Constrictibacter sp. MBR-5: one gene and its partner. The protein of the gene in region 1 interacts with the protein of each later gene in a pairwise test. Links are inferred from orthologs where the notes say so. Each region holds a gene or a part of one and is shown on either strand. Other genes may lie near its edges. The genes, in order: rho and hfq.

Region 1 (8,847 bases):
ACCGTCAAGGCCGACGAGCAGTTCGTGGCCGGCCTCGCGGAACTGGTCCGGCGCATGCTGGTCAGCGATAAGCCGATCTGCTCGCAGTTCGGCAACCGGCTCTGTCCGGTCGGATTCTCGGGTTGCCCGAACAGCAGGCGCTGACGCCATGTCCGACCTGCTGATCACGCTCTATCCGTGGACCAAGTCGCTGCACATCGTCAGCGTGATCTCCTGGATGGCGGGCCTCCTCTATTTGCCGCGCCTGTTCGTCTACCATTGCGCCTGGGCAGCCGGCTCGGATACGTCGGAACAGTTCAAGGTGATGGAGCGGCGCCTCCTCCGCTACATCATGAACCCGGCGATGATCGCGACCTATCTGTTCGGCGCGATGCTGGTCTTCACCCCGGGGGTCATCGACTGGTCGCAGGGTTGGTTCCACGCGAAGCTCGCCCTGGTTGTGGGCCTGACGGTGGCGCATCACGTGTTCGCCGCCCGGTACAAGGAGTTCGCGGCCGATCGGAACAGCCGGCCAGCCCGGTACTACCGCGTGGCGAACGAGGTGCCGACGCTCGCGATGATCGGCATCGTGGTGATGGTGGTTGTGCGGCCATTTTGATGACCTACCCAATTTGGCCCTTTACTCTCGTCTCTCGCCCGTCTACATAAATTCTGCACCTCCGCTGGACCGACGGCGCTCGGCTGGCTGTATCATCAGAGCTGACCTCTCCTTGATCGCCTGTTGGCGGTGCCCTTCTCTTTAGCTCCCCCCGCCGGGAGCAATCCCTTCTGTTCAAAAGCGCCACTTCCGGAAGTCGCCCATGACGGACACGCTCCTGTTGGACCCGAAGCCGAAGGTCATGAACCTTCAGGACATCAAGCGGAAGACGCCGCAGGAACTCCTTGCTCTCGCCGAGGAGTTGCAGATCGAGAATGCGAGCACCCTGCGCAAGCAGGACATGATGTTCGCGATTCTCAAGCAGCTCGCCGAGCAGGAGGTCACCATCCTCGGCATCGGGGTGCTCGAGGTTCTCTCGGACGGTTTCGGCTTCCTGCGCTCGCCCGAGGCGAACTACCTGCCCGGGCCGGACGACATCTACGTCAGCCCCAGCCAGGTCCGGCGCTTCGGTCTGCGCACCGGCGACACCGTCGAAGGCGAGATCCGCGGTCCCAAGTCGGGCGAGCGCTACTTCGCACTGCTCAAGCTCAACAGCATCAATTTCGACGAGCCCGACAAGGTCCGGCACCGGATCAACTTCGACAACCTGACGCCGCTCTATCCGGAAGAAAAGCTGAACCTGGAATACCAGGATCCGACCAAGACCAAGGACTACACGACCCGCGTGGTCGAACTGGTCACGCCGCTCGGCAAGGGCCAGCGCGCACTGATCGTCGCGCCGCCGCGTACCGGCAAGACGATGATGCTGCAGAACATCGCCCATGCGATTTCGGCGAACAACCCGGGCGTCTACCTCATCGTGCTGCTGATCGACGAGCGGCCCGAGGAAGTCACCGACATGCAGCGTTCGGTGAACGGCGAGGTCATCAGTTCGACCTTCGACGAACCGGCGACCCGCCACGTCCAGGTGACCGAGATGGTCCTGGAGAAGGCGAAGCGCCTCGTCGAGTACAAGCGCGACGTGGTCATCCTGCTCGACTCGATCACCCGCCTGGCCCGCGCCTACAACACGGTCGTTCCGTCCTCGGGCAAGGTGCTGACCGGCGGCGTCGACGCCAACGCGCTGCAGCGGCCGAAGCGCTTCTTCGGTGCGGCGCGCAACATCGAGGAGGGCGGATCGCTCTCGATCATCGCGACGGCCCTGATCGACACGGGCAGCCGCATGGACGAGGTGATCTTCGAGGAGTTCAAGGGCACCGGTAACTCCGAAATCGTCCTCGACCGCAAGCTCTCCGACAAGCGCATCTGGCCGGCCATCGACATCGGCAAGTCCGGTACCCGCAAGGAGGAGCTGCTGGTCGACCGTGCCACGCTCTCTAAGATGTGGGTGCTGCGCCGCGTCCTGATGCCGATGGGTGCTCAGGACTCGATGGAGTTCCTGCTGAACAAGCTGCGCGAGACCAAGAGCAACGGCGATTTCTTCCAGCAGATGAACCAGTAGCCTGCCGAGGCGTTTGCGCCGGGTACCCCGGTCGGCCTCGTCCTCTCCCTACCCGGCATGTGGTCTGTAACGTCCGGGTGTTACTTCGATTGGCCGGCACGGCTAGTATCGCAGCCGGCTGCACGTCTCGAAGACCAGGGAGAAGCGCATGGCAGTCCGTGGACAGCGGCTGACGGCGGATCTTATCGCCGAAGTCGTCGCTATTGCCGGCAGCAAACTGAAATCCGACGCCGCCCCGCTCGCGCAGGAGTTCATCCGGCGGTTCTACGCGCACGTACCGCCCAGTGACATCCTGGGCGTCGGGGCGGAGACGTTGTACGGCGCGGCACTCTCGATGCTGCGGTTCGCATCGGATCGGCCCCCCGGAACGGCCAAGGTACGCGTCTACAAGCCGACGCTCAGCGAGGACGGATGGGAATCCACCCATACCGTCGTGCAGGTCGTCAACGACGACATGCCCTTTCTGGTGGACTCGGTCACGGCCGAGCTGAACCGGCGGGGTCACACCGTCCACCTCGTCATTCACCCGATCATCCCGGTTACCCGCGAGGCCGGCCGTATCGCGGCGATCGGCGCGGCGGGCGGGGCCGCCGAGTCGGTGATGCACGTCGAGATGGACGAGGTGACGAACCTCGATGAACTCGAGACCATTCGCGCGAATCTCGTCCGGGTCCTGGCCGACGTGCGGGTTGCCGTGGCCGACTGGCAGGCGATCCGCGATCGTCTGCAGGCGACCGTCGCCGACCTGACGAGCCAGGCGCACCGCGGCGTATCCACCGAGGAGGCAGCGGAAGCGGCGGCCTTCCTGCAGTGGCTCGACGACAATCACTTCACGTTCCTCGGCTGCCGCGACTACAGGTTCGAAGGCGGCTCCGGAGAACTGAAGGCGGTTCCGGAGCCCGGCTCCAGCCTCGGCATTCTCCGCAGCGAACGGCTCGAACCCGACGATGCGCCGGCCGGGCTCGCGGTTCTACCGGCTGCCGCGATCGAATCGCTGAAGTCGCCGATCCTCATCGACATCAACAAGGCGAATGCGCGGTCCACGGTCCACCGTCCGGTCCACATGGACTATGTGACGGTGAAGCGCTTCGACGCCGACGGGCGGGTCGCAGGGGTGCGCCGCTTCCTCGGCCTGTTCACCTCGGTCGTCTACAACAGCAGCCCGCGTCGCATACCGATCCTCCGCCACAAGGTCACGCAGGTCGTTCAACAGGCCGGCTTCGCGCCGAACAGCCATGACGAGAAGGCGCTCGTCCATATCCTGGAGGCCTATCCGCGCGACGAACTGTTCCAGATCGGCCAGGACGATCTCCTGGAGACGGCGCTGGGGATTCTTCACCTCCAGGAGCGCCAGCGCATCGCGCTCTTCACCCGCGCCGATCCGTTCCAGCGCTTCGTATCCTGCCTCGTCTATGCCCCCCGCGATCACTACAACACGGGAATCAGGCTGCGCTTCGCCCGGATTCTGGAGACCGCCCTGTCCGGCGAGGTCACGGCGTTCACGACGCAGGTGTCCGACGAGCCCCTGGCGCGGATTCAGTTCCTGGTCCGGACGACGCCGGGCCAGGTGCCCGAATACGACCCAGCCGAGATCGAACGGCGGCTCGCGGAAGCCGGCCGGTCATGGTCGGATCGGCTGCAGCAGGCCTTGGTGGCCCATCTCGGCGAGGAGCGTGGTCTCGCCGCCTGGCGGACCTACGGCGAGGCTTTTCCCGCCGGCTACCGCGAGACCTATCACGCCGATCTGGCCGTGGCCGACATCGCTCTGCTCGACGGTATGGGCGCCGGCGGTGGCTTGGGGATGAACCTCTACCGGCCGATCGAAGCCGGGCAGCACGAACTGCGCTTCAAGCTCTACCATGCCGAGACGCCCGTACCGCTGTCCGACATCCTGCCGATGCTGGAGCATATGGGGCTGCGGGTCATCGGCGAGGTGCCGTACCGGCTTGAACCCGCCGGCCGCCGGCGGGTCTGGATCCATGATTTCGGTCTGGAGACGGCGGACCGGTCGGCCGTCGACCTGCGGGCGGTGCGCGACAAGTTCCAGACCGCCTTCGATCGCATCTGGACGGGCGAACTCGAGAGTGACGGGCTGAACCGCCTGATCCTTGCCGCCGGCCTGGACTGGCGCCAGATCGTCGTACTGCGCGCCTTCGCGCGCTATCTGCGCCAGGTCGGGGCGCCGTTCAGCCAAGCCTATATGGAGGAGACGCTCGCCCGCCATGCCGGCATCGCCGGCAGCATCGTCGCCCTGTTCGAGGCGCGCTTCGATCCGGCGCGGCACGACCCGCAGCGCGTGGCGGCGATCACCGACGATATCGCGTCGTCGCTGGAGGCGGTGCAGAGCCTGGACGAGGACCGCATCCTGCGCCGCTTCCTCAACCTCGCCGAGGCCGCCGTCCGCACCAACCACTGGCAGACCGGCACCGAGGGGCGGCCCAAACCCTACCTTTCCATCAAATACGACTGCGCGAAGGTGGAAGAGCTGCCTTTGCCGCGCCCGATGTTCGAGATCTTCGTCTATTCGGCCCGGATGGAGGGCATCCACCTGCGCGGCGGCAAGGTCGCGCGCGGCGGGATTCGCTGGTCGGACCGGCGCGAGGATTTCCGCACCGAGGTCCTTGGCCTGATGAAGGCGCAGATGGTGAAGAACGCCGTCATCGTGCCGGTCGGCGCCAAGGGCGGTTTCGTGCTGAAGCGCCCGCCGACAGAGGGCGGCCGCGAAGCGCTCCAGGCCGAAGGCATCGCCTGCTACAAGCTGCTGGTCAGGGGGCTGCTCGACGTCACCGACAACCGCGACGGCGACGCGATCGTGCCGCCCGCCGACGTCGTCCGCCACGACGGCGACGACCCCTACATCGTCGTCGCGGCCGACAAGGGCACGGCCTCCTTTTCCGACATCGCCAACGGCCTGTCGGCCGAGTACGGCTTCTGGCTGAAGGACGCCTTCGCCTCCGGTGGCTCCGCCGGCTACGACCATAAGGGAATGGGCATCACGGCGCGCGGCGCGTGGGAATCGGTGAAGCGCCATTTCCGCGAGATCGGCCGCGACATCCAGTCCGACGACTTCACCTGCGTCGGCGTCGGCGACATGGCGGGCGACGTGTTCGGCAACGGCATGCTGCTGTCGCGCCATACGCGTCTGGTGGGCGCCTTCAACCATCTGCACATCTTCGTCGATCCGAATCCCGATCCCGAAGCCAGCTGGGCGGAGCGGAAGCGCCTGTTCGATCTGCCGCGGTCGAACTGGACCGACTACGATCCCGGCCTCATCTCGCAGGGCGGCGGAGTCTTCAGCCGTCAGGCCAAGGCGATCCCCGTCTCGGCCGAGATGAAGGCGCTGTTCGGCATCGACACCGCCCAGGTGACGCCGAGCGCGCTGATGACCGCCATGCTCCGCGCCGAGGTCGACCTGCTCTGGTTCGGCGGCATCGGCACCTTCATCAAGTCGGCCGAGGAAACCAACGCCGAGGTCGGCGATCGCAGCAACGATGCGCACCGGGTGAACGGCGGCGAGATCCGCGCCAAGGTGGTCGGCGAAGGTGCCAACCTGGGCGTCACCCAACGCGGACGGATCGAGTACGCACTCGCCGGCGGGCGCATCAACACGGACTTCATCGACAATTCGGGCGGCGTCGACACCTCGGACCACGAGGTGAACATCAAGATCCTTTTGAACGCCGCCATTGATGCCGGCGAGCTGACGATGAAGCAGCGCGACGCGCTGCTGAAGCAGATGACCGACGAAGTCGCGCAACTGGTGCTCGCACACAACTATCTCCAGAGCGGTGCGATCAGTGTAACCGAGGCGGAGGCGGCCGCGCTGCTGCCGCAGCATGCCCGCTTCATCCGCCGCCTCGAACGCGCGGGGCAGCTCAACCGCAGCATCGAGTTCCTGCCCGACGACGAGGTGATCGGCGAACGCGAGACCGCCGGTCTCGGCCTGACGCGGCCCGAACTGGCGGTTCTGCTCTCCTACTCGAAGATCGTGCTCTACGAGGAACTGCTGGCGACCGGCCTGCCGGACGATCCGGAGCTGGTGGACGATCTCGTCCGATACTTTCCGCCCACGCTGCGCGACGGCTGGCGCAGCCAGATCGCCGGGCATCGCCTCCGCCGCGAGCTGGTCACCACCTTCGTCACCAACACCGTCGTCGATCGCGCGGGCATCGGCTTCGTCGAGCGTCTGCAGGACCGGTCGGGCCGTGGTGCGGGGGATGTCGCCCGCGCCTTCTCGATCGCGGTGGCGGCTTTCGGCCTGCGCGACCTCTGGGAGGCGATCGAAGGGCTCGACAATCGGGTGCCGGCCGCGGTGCAGATCGGCATGCTGCTCGACGGGCGACGCCTCGTCGAGCACGGCACGCTGTGGTTCCTGCGGCACGGCGGCAATCCACTCGACATGGCGGCCCATCTGGAGGCTTACCGTCCGGGCATCGCCGACTTCTGTGCGAACCTGCCGCGCGAGCTGTTCGAGGACGAGCGCCGGTCCGTGGCGGCGCGGCGCTCCGAACTGCAGAAAGCGGGCGTGCCGGACAAGATCGCGCGCGCGGTGGCGGGGCTCGACGTGCTGTACGGTGCGCCCGACGTGGTGCGCCTGGCCCGAAGCTGCGGGATGTCCGTCGAGGCGGCGGCCCACGTCTGGTTCGCCGTGGCCACGCGTTTCGGCCTGGATCGGCTGCGCGACGCGGCGTCGACCATGACGACGCGCACCGCGTGGCAGCAGCTGGCTGTCGAGACGTTCCTGGATGACGTCTTCGGCCATCAGGCGACCCTCACCGCCCAGGTGCTGGCGGCCGGTGCGTCCGGCGATGCCGAGGCGGCGGTCGAGGCCTGGACGGCGCAGCGGCCGGCAGCGGTGGCCCGCTACGATCGCACGATGGAGGAGATCGGGTCGGCCGGCATGCTCGAGATCGCCATGCTGACGGTCGTCAACGGGCAGCTCCGCGCGCTGGCGGCCGCGTGACGGAGGTTCCCGAGCCGGCCGCCGCAACGCGCGCCGTCACCCACTCGGCCTCGCGGCCCGATGGCGTGCCGGCACGGGCGCTCTGGTCCTGGTGCCTGTTCGACTGGGCGAACTCCGCCTTTCCGACCGTCATCATCACCTTCGTCTTCAGCGCCTATTTCGAACTCGGCGTGTCGGGCAAGGGTGCCGACGGTACGGCGCACTGGGCCTTCGCCCAGGCGCTCTCCGGCATTCTCATCGCCATTCTCAGTCCGATCCTCGGCGCCATCGCGGACTTCAGCGGCCGCCGCAAGCTCTGGCTCGCCGCCCTCTCGGGCACCTGCGTCGTCGCGACCGCCATGCTCTGGTTCGTTGAGCCGGATCCGTCGTGGGCGTTGTGGGCGCTGGTCCTGGTCTCGATCGCCAACATCGGCTTCGAGATGGGCACCGTCTTCTACAATGCGATGCTTCCCGGGCTGGTGCGCCAGTCCCATCTCGGCCGCCTCTCGGGCTGGGCGTGGGGGCTCGGTTATGCCGGCGGGCTCGTCTGCTTGGCGCTAACCCTGGTGCTCTTCGTCCAGGCGGAGCAGCCGCTGTTCGGGCTCGACAAGGCGCAGTCCGAGCATGTGCGCATCGTCGGCCCCTTCGTGGCCGTCTGGTTTCTGCTCTTCGCGGTTCCGCTGTTTCTGTTCGTCCCGGACGCCCCGCAGGGCCTGCGCATGCGCGAGGCGGTGGGGAAGGGGCTCCGCCAGCTGCGCGGGACGGTGAAGACGTTGCGCGCGCATCGCGAGATCGCCCGCTTCCTGATCGCCCGCCTGTTCTACATCGACGGCCTCAACACGCTGTTCGCCATGGGCGGCCTCTATGCCGCCGGGACGATCGGCATGGACTATGAGGAGATCATCGTCTTCGGGATCGCGCTCAACGTGACGGCGGGTCTGGGTGCGTTTGCTTTCGGCTGGATCGATGATCTGTTCGGCTCCAAGCGGACGATCGCGTTCAGCCTCGTCGCGATGATCGGACTGGCCGTGCCGGTGCTCCTTGCCCAGTCCGAGACGACGTTCTGGATCTTCGCACTGCTGCTGGGGATCTTCATGGGCCCGGTCCAGGCGGCGAGCCGTTCGCTGATGGCGCGCTTGGCGCCGCGCGGCATGGAGACGGAAATGTTCGGTCTCTTCGCCCTGTCGGGAAAGGTCACCTCCTTCATCGGCCCGACCCTCGTCGGCTGGACGATCATCGTGACCGGCAGCCAGCGCATCGGCATGTCGACGATCCTCATCCTGCTGGTCATCGGCACTATGCTGCTCTGGCGCATGCCGGAGCCGCCGCGACGCGAGGACTGACGACGCCGGAACACCGGGTGAGCGAACCCGATCCAAATGCGTAAAGGGGCCGCGGCATCGCCGCGGCCCCTTCGCGTGGGAGATCCTGTCGCGTCGTGACGCGATCAGAAGTCCATGTCGCCCATGCCGCCCATGCCACCGGCGCCCGGACCGCCCGCGGCCGACTTCGGCTCCGGCTTCTCGGCGACCATCGCCTCGGTGGTGATCATCAGCCCGGAAACCGACGCGGCGTCCTGCAGCGCGGTACGCACGACCTTGGTCGGATCGACGATGCCGGCCTTCACCAGGTCGCAGTACTTGCCTTCGGAGGCGTCGTAGCCCCAGCTGGCGTCGGTGCTCTCCAGCATCTTGCCGACGATCACCGAACCGTCCGACCCGGCGTTCTCGGCGATCTGGCGTGCCGGGGCCTGGATCGCGCGGCGGATGATCTCGACGCCGACGCGCTGGTCCGCATTCTCCGGCT
Region 2 (8,763 bases), on another replicon or contig:
GCGGCGAGCTCGTACTCGAAGATCGCGAGGAACGTGGCGCGCGCGCAGTGATCGCCCTACCTCTTCTAGAGGAGATCGCGGTCGGTGCCCCGTCCGCTTCCGATGGCGAGCCTCCGACAGAAGGCAGGCAGAGCGGTAAGAAGGCCTATGGCGCGTGACATTCTGATCGTCGACGACGAAGCCGACATCCGGATGCTGATCGGCGGCATCCTGAGCGACGAGGGCTATCAGACGCGCGCAGCCGGAGACGCGGCGAGCGCCCTGGCGGCAATGCGCGCGCGCCAGCCCAACCTCGTAATTCTCGACGTCTGGCTGGAGGGCAGCGAGTATGACGGCATCGACCTGCTGAAGATCCTGCGCGAGGAGCACCCGCTGGTGCCCGTCGTCATGATCAGCGGCCATGGCAACATCGAGACCGCCGTGGCGGCGATCCAGGAAGGTGCCTACGACTTCATCGAGAAGCCGTTCAAGGCCGACCGGCTCATCCTCGTGGTGGAAAGGGCGATCGAGGCGGCGCAGCTGCGGCGCGAGAACGCCGAGCTGCGTCTGCGCGCCGGCGGGCAGGGCGAGCTGATCGGCATCTCTCCGGCCATCAACGCGGTGCGCCAGGCGATCGAGCGGGTCGCGCCGACCGGCAGCCGGGTGTTCATCGCCGGCCCTCCCGGCGCCGGCAAGGAAGTGGTGGCCCGGCTGCTGCACGCGCGGTCGCGCCGCGCTGAAGGACCGTTCGTGGTGCTGAACTGCGCCACGATGAGCCCGGATCGGATGGAGACCGAGCTGTTCGGCACCGAGCCGGGGTCGAACGGACCGGACACGCCGCGCCGGATTGGCGTGCTCGAGCAGGCGCACGGTGGCACAATGTTCCTGGACGAGGTGGCCGACATGCCGCTGCAGACCCAGGGCAAGATCGTCCGCGTGCTGCAGGAGCAGAGCTTCCTGCGCGTCGGCGGCACCCAGCGGGTCGAGGTCGACGTCCGCGTCATCGCCTCGTCGAACCGAGACTTGGTCCAGGCGATGGGGCAGGGGAATTTCCGCGAGGACCTCTATTACCGCCTGAACGTCGTGCCGATCACGGTGCCGCCGCTGCGCCAGCGGCGCGAGGACATCCCGCTGCTCTCTAAGCATTTCCTGAAGGTCGCCGCGGAGATGGCCGGCCTGCCGGCCAGGGAGATCGGCGAGGACGCGCTGGCGACCCTGCAGAGCTACGAGTGGCCGGGCAACGTGCGCCAGTTGCGCAATGTGATGGATTGGCTGCTGATCATGGCGCCGGGCGAGGTGCGGGATCCGATCCGATCGGACATGCTGCCGCCGGACATCAGCGCGATCGCCCCGACCGTGCTGCGCATGGACAAGGGCGAGCAGATGATGACCATGCCACTGCGCGACGCGCGCGAGGTCTTCGAGCGCGAATACCTGCTGGCGCAGGTCAACCGCTTCGGCGGCAACATCTCACGCACGGCGACCTTCATCGGCATGGAGCGGTCTGCGCTCCACCGAAAGCTGAAATCGCTGGGGGTCCAGGTCTCGGGGGAGCGCGGATGATGGATGACCGGACAGACGGCCGGACCGCCCGACGATGAAGGTCATCATCTGCGGGGCCGGCCAAGTGGGCAGCAACATCGCCCGCCACCTTGCCGCCGAGGCGAACGACGTCACGGTCATCGATTCTTCACCGGAGCTGATCCAGAAGATCAGCGACACCCTCGACGTGAAGGCGATGGTGGGTTTCGCCTCCTTTCCGAACGTACTGGAGCAGGCGGGCGCCAGCGACGCCGACATGATCATCGCGGCGACCTACTCCGACGAGGTGAACATGGTCGCCTGTCAGGTGGCCCACTCGCTGTTCAACGTGCCCACCAAGGTCGCGCGCGTGCGGCAGCAGATCTATCTGCGCGAGGACTACATGGCGCTGTTCAGCGCCGACCACATGCCCATCGACGTCATCATTTCGCCGGAGCTGGAGGTGGCGAAGGCGGTGGCGCGGCGCTTGCTGCTGCCGGGAGCATCGGAGATGATCCCGCTCGCCGGGGACAAGGTGCGGCTGATCGGGGTGCGGCTGGGCGAGGACTGTCCGATCATCAACACGCCGCTGCGCCAGCTGACGGCGCTGTTTCCGGACCTGAACATCAACGTCGTCGCGATCATGCGCGGCGACACGCAGTTCGTGCCGCACGGCGACGACCAGATGCTGGTCAAGGACGAGGTCTACTTCGTCGCCGACACCAAGCACATGATGCGCGCCATGGCGGCGTTCGGCCACGAGGAGCGCGAAGCCCAGCGCATCGTGATCGTCGGCGGCGGCAATATCGGCCTCTGCTTGGCGGGTCTCCTGGAGGCGCGCACGCCGTCGGTATCGACCAAGATCATCGAACGTGACCGCGAGCGCGCCGAACAGATCGCGCAGTCGCTCACCCGTACCATGGTGCTGCACGGCGACGCGCTCGACCCGGAGATCCTGGAAGAGGCGAACGTTCGCAAGACCGAGACGCTGATCGCGCTGACCGACGACGACGAGACCAACATTCTCGTGTCGCTGCTGGCAAAGCGCTACGGCTGTCAGCGGACGGTCGCCTTGATCAACAAGCAGACCTACAATTCGCTCTTCTCGGTGCTCGACATCGACGCGGTGGTGAATCCGCGGGCCATCACCGTCTCCACGATCCTGCAGCATGTCCGGCGCGGACGGGTACGCGCCGTGCATACCATCGGCGACGGCTTCGGCGAGGTGCTGGAGGTCGAGGCGATGGAGACCTCCGGGATCGTCGGCATGCCGATCCGTGACCTGAAGTTGCCCCAGGGCGCCATCGTCGGCGCCATCGTGCGCGACGGCGAGGTGGTGATCCCGCGCGGCAGCGGCGTGGTGCGCGCGAACGACCGCGTGATCGTCTTCTCGACCGAGGCCGTGGTGAAGAAGGTCGAGAAGATGTTCGCCGTCCGCCTGGAATATTTCTAACCGTTTTTGGAGGCCCGACCGACCCATGGGGCGCATTGCTTACGTCAACGGTCGCTACGTCCCGCACGACCGTGCCCAGGTCCATATCGAGGATCGCGGCTATCAATTCGCCGACGGCGTCTACGAGGTGATCGCCGTCCACAAGGGGATGCTGGTCGACGCCGACCCGCACCTCGACCGGCTCGACCGGTCTCTGCGCGAACTCCGCATCGACCAGCCGATGAGCCGGCGGGCGCTGATGGCGGTGATACGCGAACTGCTCCGCCGCAACGGCATCCGCCAGGGCATCGTCTACATGCAGGTGACGCGTGGCGTGGCGCGCCGTGATCATCCGTTCCCGAAGGTCTCCGTTCCGGCGCTGGTGATGACCGCGTCGCGCAAGCCGCCGCCAGACCTCTCCGTGCTGGAGACCGGCAAGAAGGCGGTGACGGTTCCCGACATCCGCTGGGGCCGCTGCGACATCAAGACGGTGGGACTGCTGCCGAACGTGCTGGCCAAGCAGCATGCGCGCACCTCCGGCGCCTACGAAGCCTGGATGGTCGACGCGCAGGGCAACGTCACCGAGGGCTCGTCGACCAACGCCTGGATCGTGACGCGCGAGGGGCAGCTCGTCACGCGCCCGACGGGCAACGAGATCCTGAGCGGCATCACCCGCGCCTCGGTCATGGACCTCGTGAAGCGCGAAGGCATCGACTTCGTCGAGCGGCCCTTCACCGCGGAGGAGGCGAAGCAGGCGCGAGAGGCGTTCATCACCAGCGCCACCTCCTACGTGCTGCCGATCGTGCAGATCGACGATGCGGTGATCGGCAACGGCAAGCCGGGCACCATCGCCCGGACGCTGCTGCAGGCCTATCTCGCCCACATGGAAGGTGCGGGAGCCAGCCGTTGAGCGATGCGATCGCGGCACCGCGCGCGATCCTTTTCGACTGGGACGGCACGCTGATCGACAACTGGCCGGTGATCCGACTGGCGCTCAACGACACCCTCGTCGCCTGGGGCCGCGAGCCCTGGTCGATGCAGGAGGTGATGGAGCGGGTCAGCAAATCACAGCGCGACAGCTTCCCCATCCTGTTCGGCGACGAATGGGAGGCGGCGCGCGACCATTTTTACGCGCAGTTCGAGAAGCACCATCTCGTTGGCCTCGAACTCCTGCCGGAGGTGGTCGAGACGCTGGATGCCCTGCGGGCCGCCGACATCTGGATGGGCGTGGTCAGCAACAAGCGCGGCGACTATCTGCGCAAGGAAGTGGCGCATCTGGGCTGGGGCGGCTATTTCGGCGGCGTGGTCGGCGCCAACGACGCCGCCCAGGACAAGCCCGCCGCCGACCCGGTGCACCTCGTCCTGAATGGCACGGGGCATGCAGCGGCGAGCTCGATATGGTTCGTCGGCGACTCCGCCACGGACATGCAGACGGCCCGCAACGCCGGCTGCACGGCGATCCTCATCCGGCATCGGGGTGCCAACCCGACGCCGCTTCCCGAGGGCCTCGCTGCGGACGTGACGGTGGAACGGCTGGGGCAGATTGCCGCCCTTGCCCGTCGCCGGCGGGCATCCATATAGCGTTCGATCCGGGGGCGCATTCCCGCAAGGGGTCTGGCCACTTATGTGCGTCGGTCGGACGCGGTCCTGGTAGACACAACAAAGAAAAGGACTGCGACATGAGTTCGCAAAAGTCACAGAATCTTCAGGATGTGTTCCTGAACCATGTCCGCAAGCAGAAGACGCCGGTCACTATCTTCCTGATCAATGGCGTCAAGCTGCAGGGCATGATCACCTGGTTCGATAATTTCTCTGTCCTCCTGCGGCGCGACGGGCATTCCCAACTGGTCTACAAGCACGCCATTTCCACGGTGATGCCGGGCGGACCGATCAGCCTGTTCGAGCCGGCGGACGACGAAGTGGCGGCCGATTGACCGAAAGCACACCGGGTTCTGCGGCCGGCGAGACCGGCCGCGCACTGATCGTTCACCCCGAGACGACGCTCAAGCGTGGTCGAGGACGCTCCGCGCAGGCCGGGCTTGAGGAGGCCATCGGCCTCGCTGGAGCGATCGACCTCGACATCGTGCACACCCGCATCGTGCGGGTGTCGCGTATCAATCCAGCCACCTTCCTCGGCGAGGGCATCGTCGCGGAGTTGAAGGCCGAGATCGAGGAGAGCGAGGCCGGGATCGCGATCGTCGACACGACCCTGTCGCCGGTCCAGCAGCGCAATCTCGAAAAGGCCTGGAACTGCAAGGTCATCGACCGGACAGGTCTTATCCTGGAGATCTTCGGCGCCCGCGCGCGAACGCGGGAGGGCCGCCTTCAGGTAGACCTCGCCGCGCTGAACTATCAGCGCACGCGGCTGGTGCGGTCCTGGACCCATCTGGAGCGCCAGCGCGGCGGTGCCGGCTTCCTTGGTGGCCCCGGCGAATCGCAGCTGGAACTCGATCGGCGGCGGATCGACGAGCGGATCGTCCGTCTTGAACGCGACCTGGAGGACGTGAAGCGCACCCGCAGCCTGCACCGGGAGGCCCGCAAGCGTGTGCCGTATCCGGTGGTGGCGCTGGTCGGCTACACCAATGCGGGCAAGTCGACGCTGTTCAACCGCCTCACCGCGGCGCACGTCGTGGCGCGTGACCAGTTGTTCGCGACCCTCGACCCCACGATGCGTGTGGTCAAGCTGCCGTCGCGCCGCCACGTCATCCTGTCGGATACGGTCGGTTTCATCTCGGAACTTCCGACCCAACTCGTCGCGGCCTTCCGCGCGACGCTCGAAGAGGTTCTCGAGGCGGACGTTATCCTTCACGTGCGCGATATCGCCGACCCCGAGAGCGACCTGCAGAATAGCGACGTGCGCAAGGTCCTGGCGGAGCTCGGCATCACCGCCGAGGATTCGCGGCTGATCGAGGTGCTGAACAAGGTCGATCTGCTCGATGTGGAGGAACGCGACCGCATCGCCCAGCAAGCGGTCCGCGCCGATGCGTCGGTCGTCGTTTCCGCGCTGACGGGCGAGGGCGAGGGCGACCTGCTCGCCGCCATCGACCGGCGCATTTCGCGCTCCGAGGAGGTCGTGCGCTTCGCCGTCGACGCCAGCAACGGCGCCGCCATCGCGTGGCTTTACGAGAACGGCAACGTGCTCGATCGCAGGGACGAGGGCGAAACCGCCAATATCGCCGTCGGCCTGGAGCCGGCCGACCGGGCGCGCTTTGAGCGTCGCTTCGCCGACGCGCTGCACTGACCCGAGGCCGACACCTGATGAATTTCGATGCCCATAAGGTCGAGGCGCTGGTCCGGGAGGTCGCCGCCGAGGAGATCGTGCCGCGCTTCGCGCGTCTCGGCACCGGCGACGTCGTCGAGAAGTCGCCCGGCGATCTCGTCACCGTGGCGGATCTGGCCTCGGAGAAGCGGTTCGGCGCAGCGCTGCCCGACCTGCTGCCCGGCTCGGTCGTCCTCGGCGAGGAGGCCGTCGCGAAGGATGCCGGCCTGCTGTCGATGCTCGAACGGGACGATCCCGTCTGGGTGGTCGATCCGCTCGACGGTACCGGCAACTTCTCCGCCGGGCTCCCCATCTTCGCCGTGATCGTGGCGCTGGTGGTCAAGGGACGCGTGAAGGCCGGCTGGATCCACGATCCGTTGAACGGGCGCATGGCGACGGCCTTGGAGGGCGAGGGGGCCTGGATCGACGGCCACCGCGTGCGCGTCGGCCGCCCCGACGATCTGCGCAAGCTCAACGGGGCCGTCTACGGTCGTCCCTTCCGCTTCAGCGAGGTCTATCGCGGCCTGTGGTCCGGCGGCCGCGGTCGGCTGGGGCAGGTGTTCAATCCGCGTTGCGTCGGCCAGGAGTATCTGGCGCGGCTGCAGGGCGGGATGCATTTCGGTGTCTATACCCGCCTCAATCCCTGGGACCACGCCGCCGGCTGCCTGCTGCACGCCGAGGCAGGCGGACACGTCATGCGTTTCGACGGCACCCCTTACCGGCCGGCCGCCCGCGATCCGGGCATCGTCGTCGCGACCGATCCCGCACTGTGGGACCTGTTGGACCGCGAGTTAGTCCAGCCGGCCCTCGGCGAGACGCGAAAGTCGGCTTGAGCCACCCCGCGGCGTTGAACCGCCGCATGGCCGCCGTCTATCATCCCGGCCGTTCCGAGGAAGAAGGACAGAGAAATGGCTACAAGCAGGGTTGCGTTCGTCGGCCTGGGCGTCATGGGCTTTCCCATGGCGGGGCACCTCGCCAAGGCGGGACATGAGGTCAGCGTCTACAACCGCACCTTCGCCAAAGCCGAGGAATGGGCCGGCAAGCACGGCGGCAAGGCGATGAAGACCCCGGCTGAAGCGGCGAAGGGCGCGGATATCGTCTTCTCCTGCGTCGGCAACGACGACGACGTGCGCAGCGTCGTCTATGGCGACGCTGGGATCTTCGCGGGCATCGCCAAGGATGCGGTCTTTGTAGACCACACGACCGCCTCGGCCGATCTCGCGCGCGAACTGCATGCCGCCGGCAAGGAAAAGGGCGTGCACTGCATCGATGCGCCGGTCTCCGGCGGACAGGCCGGTGCCGAGAACGGGGCGCTGACCGTGATGTGCGGCGGCGATCAGGCGGCATTCGACCGCGCGGAGGCGGCGATGCGCTGCTACGGCCGCGCGGTGACGCTGATGGGCGAGCCGGGCGCCGGGCAGCTGACCAAGATGGTCAACCAGATTTGCATCGCCGGATTGGTCCAGGCGCTGTCCGAGGGCATGAACTTTGGCATGAAGGCCGGCCTCGACTGCAACAAGGTGCTCGACGTCATCTCCAAGGGGGCGGCGCAGTCCTGGCAGATGGAGAACCGCGGCCGGACGATGATCGAGGGCAAGTTCGACTTCGGCTTCGCCGTGAACTGGATGCGCAAGGACCTGGGTATCTGCCTGGAGGAGGCGAAGAGCAACGGCGCACGTCTTCCGGTGACGGCACTGGTCGACCAGTTCTACGCCCATGTGCAGGAGCGTGGCGGCGGGCGCTGGGACACGTCGGCGCTCATCCACCTGCTGATGAACAAGTAGGCGGCGGCACGGTGCGGGGGCTCGCGGCGGCAGGCGGCGGATGATCCGCTTCCTCGCGAGCCGCCTCTTCCAGGTCGTGATCGTCCTGCTGCTCATGTCTGCGGCGATCTATCTGCTGCTCGGCTTGATGCCGGGCGACCCTGTCGACCTGATGATCAGCGGCGACCCGAACCTCACGGCGGAGGATGCGGCGCGCCTCAAGGCGCTCCACGGGCTCGACCGGCCGATCCACGAGCGCTACCTCGCCTGGCTCGTCAGCGCTGTGCAGGGCGACTTCGGTTACTCGCGCCTCTATGCACGGCCGGTGCTGGAGGTGATCGGTCAGCCGCTGGCCAACACGCTGCTGCTGATGGGGGCCAGCTTCGCGATCGCCGTCGCCATCGCGCTGCCCGTCGGCATCTGGGCGGCGCTGCGGCCATACTCGGCCGCCGACTATGCGGTGAACTTCCTCTGCTTCGCCGGGATCTCCGTGCCGCCCTTCTGGCTGGCGCTGCTGCTGATCATGCTGTTCGCGGTCAGCCTCGGCTGGCTGCCGGCCAGCGCGGTGCCGCTCGACGCGGACATCGGCATCCTCGACCGGATCCGGCACCTGGTGCTGCCGGTGGCCGCGCTGGCACTGCTGCGCGCCGGCGGCATCACGCGTTACGTCCGCGCGTCGATGCGCGAGACGCTGCGCCACGACTTCATCCGCACCGCCCGGGCCAAGGGCATGTCCGGCGGGCGGCTCGTGCTGCGGCACGCGCTGCGCAACGCGATGGTCCCGGTGGTGACGATCCTGGCGCTCGACG

The links.
Region 2: the proteins of rho (region 1) and hfq interact in binary tests that used the Escherichia coli proteins (3 or more experiments, as listed by UniProt). The link is inferred for Constrictibacter sp. MBR-5 from one-to-one orthologs.

Annotation. Positions count from the first base shown.
Region 1 is NZ_JBEPTK010000003.1:351,100-359,946, forward strand. The notes cover bases 1-2,969. They hold rho (transcription termination factor Rho), read left to right. Parts: upstream 1-839; coding sequence 840-2,099; downstream 2,100-2,969. Other genes in these bases: hemH (ferrochelatase), read left to right, coding at 1-144; hemJ (protoporphyrinogen oxidase HemJ), read left to right, coding at 149-598; ABIE65_RS08640 (NAD-glutamate dehydrogenase), read left to right, coding at 2,248-2,969. Also shown: more of ABIE65_RS08640, read left to right, coding at 2,970-7,062; ABIE65_RS08645 (MFS transporter), read left to right, coding at 7,059-8,384; groL (chaperonin GroEL), read right to left, coding at 8,489-8,847. UniProt on the Escherichia coli protein: Facilitates transcription termination by a mechanism that involves Rho binding to the nascent RNA, activation of Rho's RNA-dependent ATPase activity, and release of the mRNA from the DNA template.
Region 2 is NZ_JBEPTK010000001.1:240,070-248,832, reverse strand. What follows is about bases 3,354-6,238. They hold hfq (RNA chaperone Hfq), read left to right. Parts: upstream 3,354-4,611; coding sequence 4,612-4,866; downstream 4,867-6,238. Other genes in these bases: ABIE65_RS01145 (inositol monophosphatase family protein), read left to right, coding at 6,191-6,238; hflX (GTPase HflX), read left to right, coding at 4,863-6,173; ABIE65_RS01160 (HAD family hydrolase), read left to right, coding at 3,839-4,513; ABIE65_RS01165 (D-amino-acid transaminase), read left to right, coding at 3,354-3,842. Also shown: ABIE65_RS01180 (sensor histidine kinase NtrY-like), read left to right, coding at 1-158; nitrogen assimilation response regulator NtrX, read left to right, coding at 148-1,542; Trk system potassium transporter TrkA, read left to right, coding at 1,577-2,953; more of ABIE65_RS01165, read left to right, coding at 2,979-3,353; more of ABIE65_RS01145, read left to right, coding at 6,239-7,024; ABIE65_RS01140 (NAD(P)-dependent oxidoreductase), read left to right, coding at 7,100-7,975; ABIE65_RS01135 (ABC transporter permease), read left to right, coding at 8,016-8,763. UniProt on the Escherichia coli protein: RNA chaperone that binds small regulatory RNA (sRNAs) and mRNAs to facilitate mRNA translational regulation in response to envelope stress, environmental stress and changes in metabolite concentrations.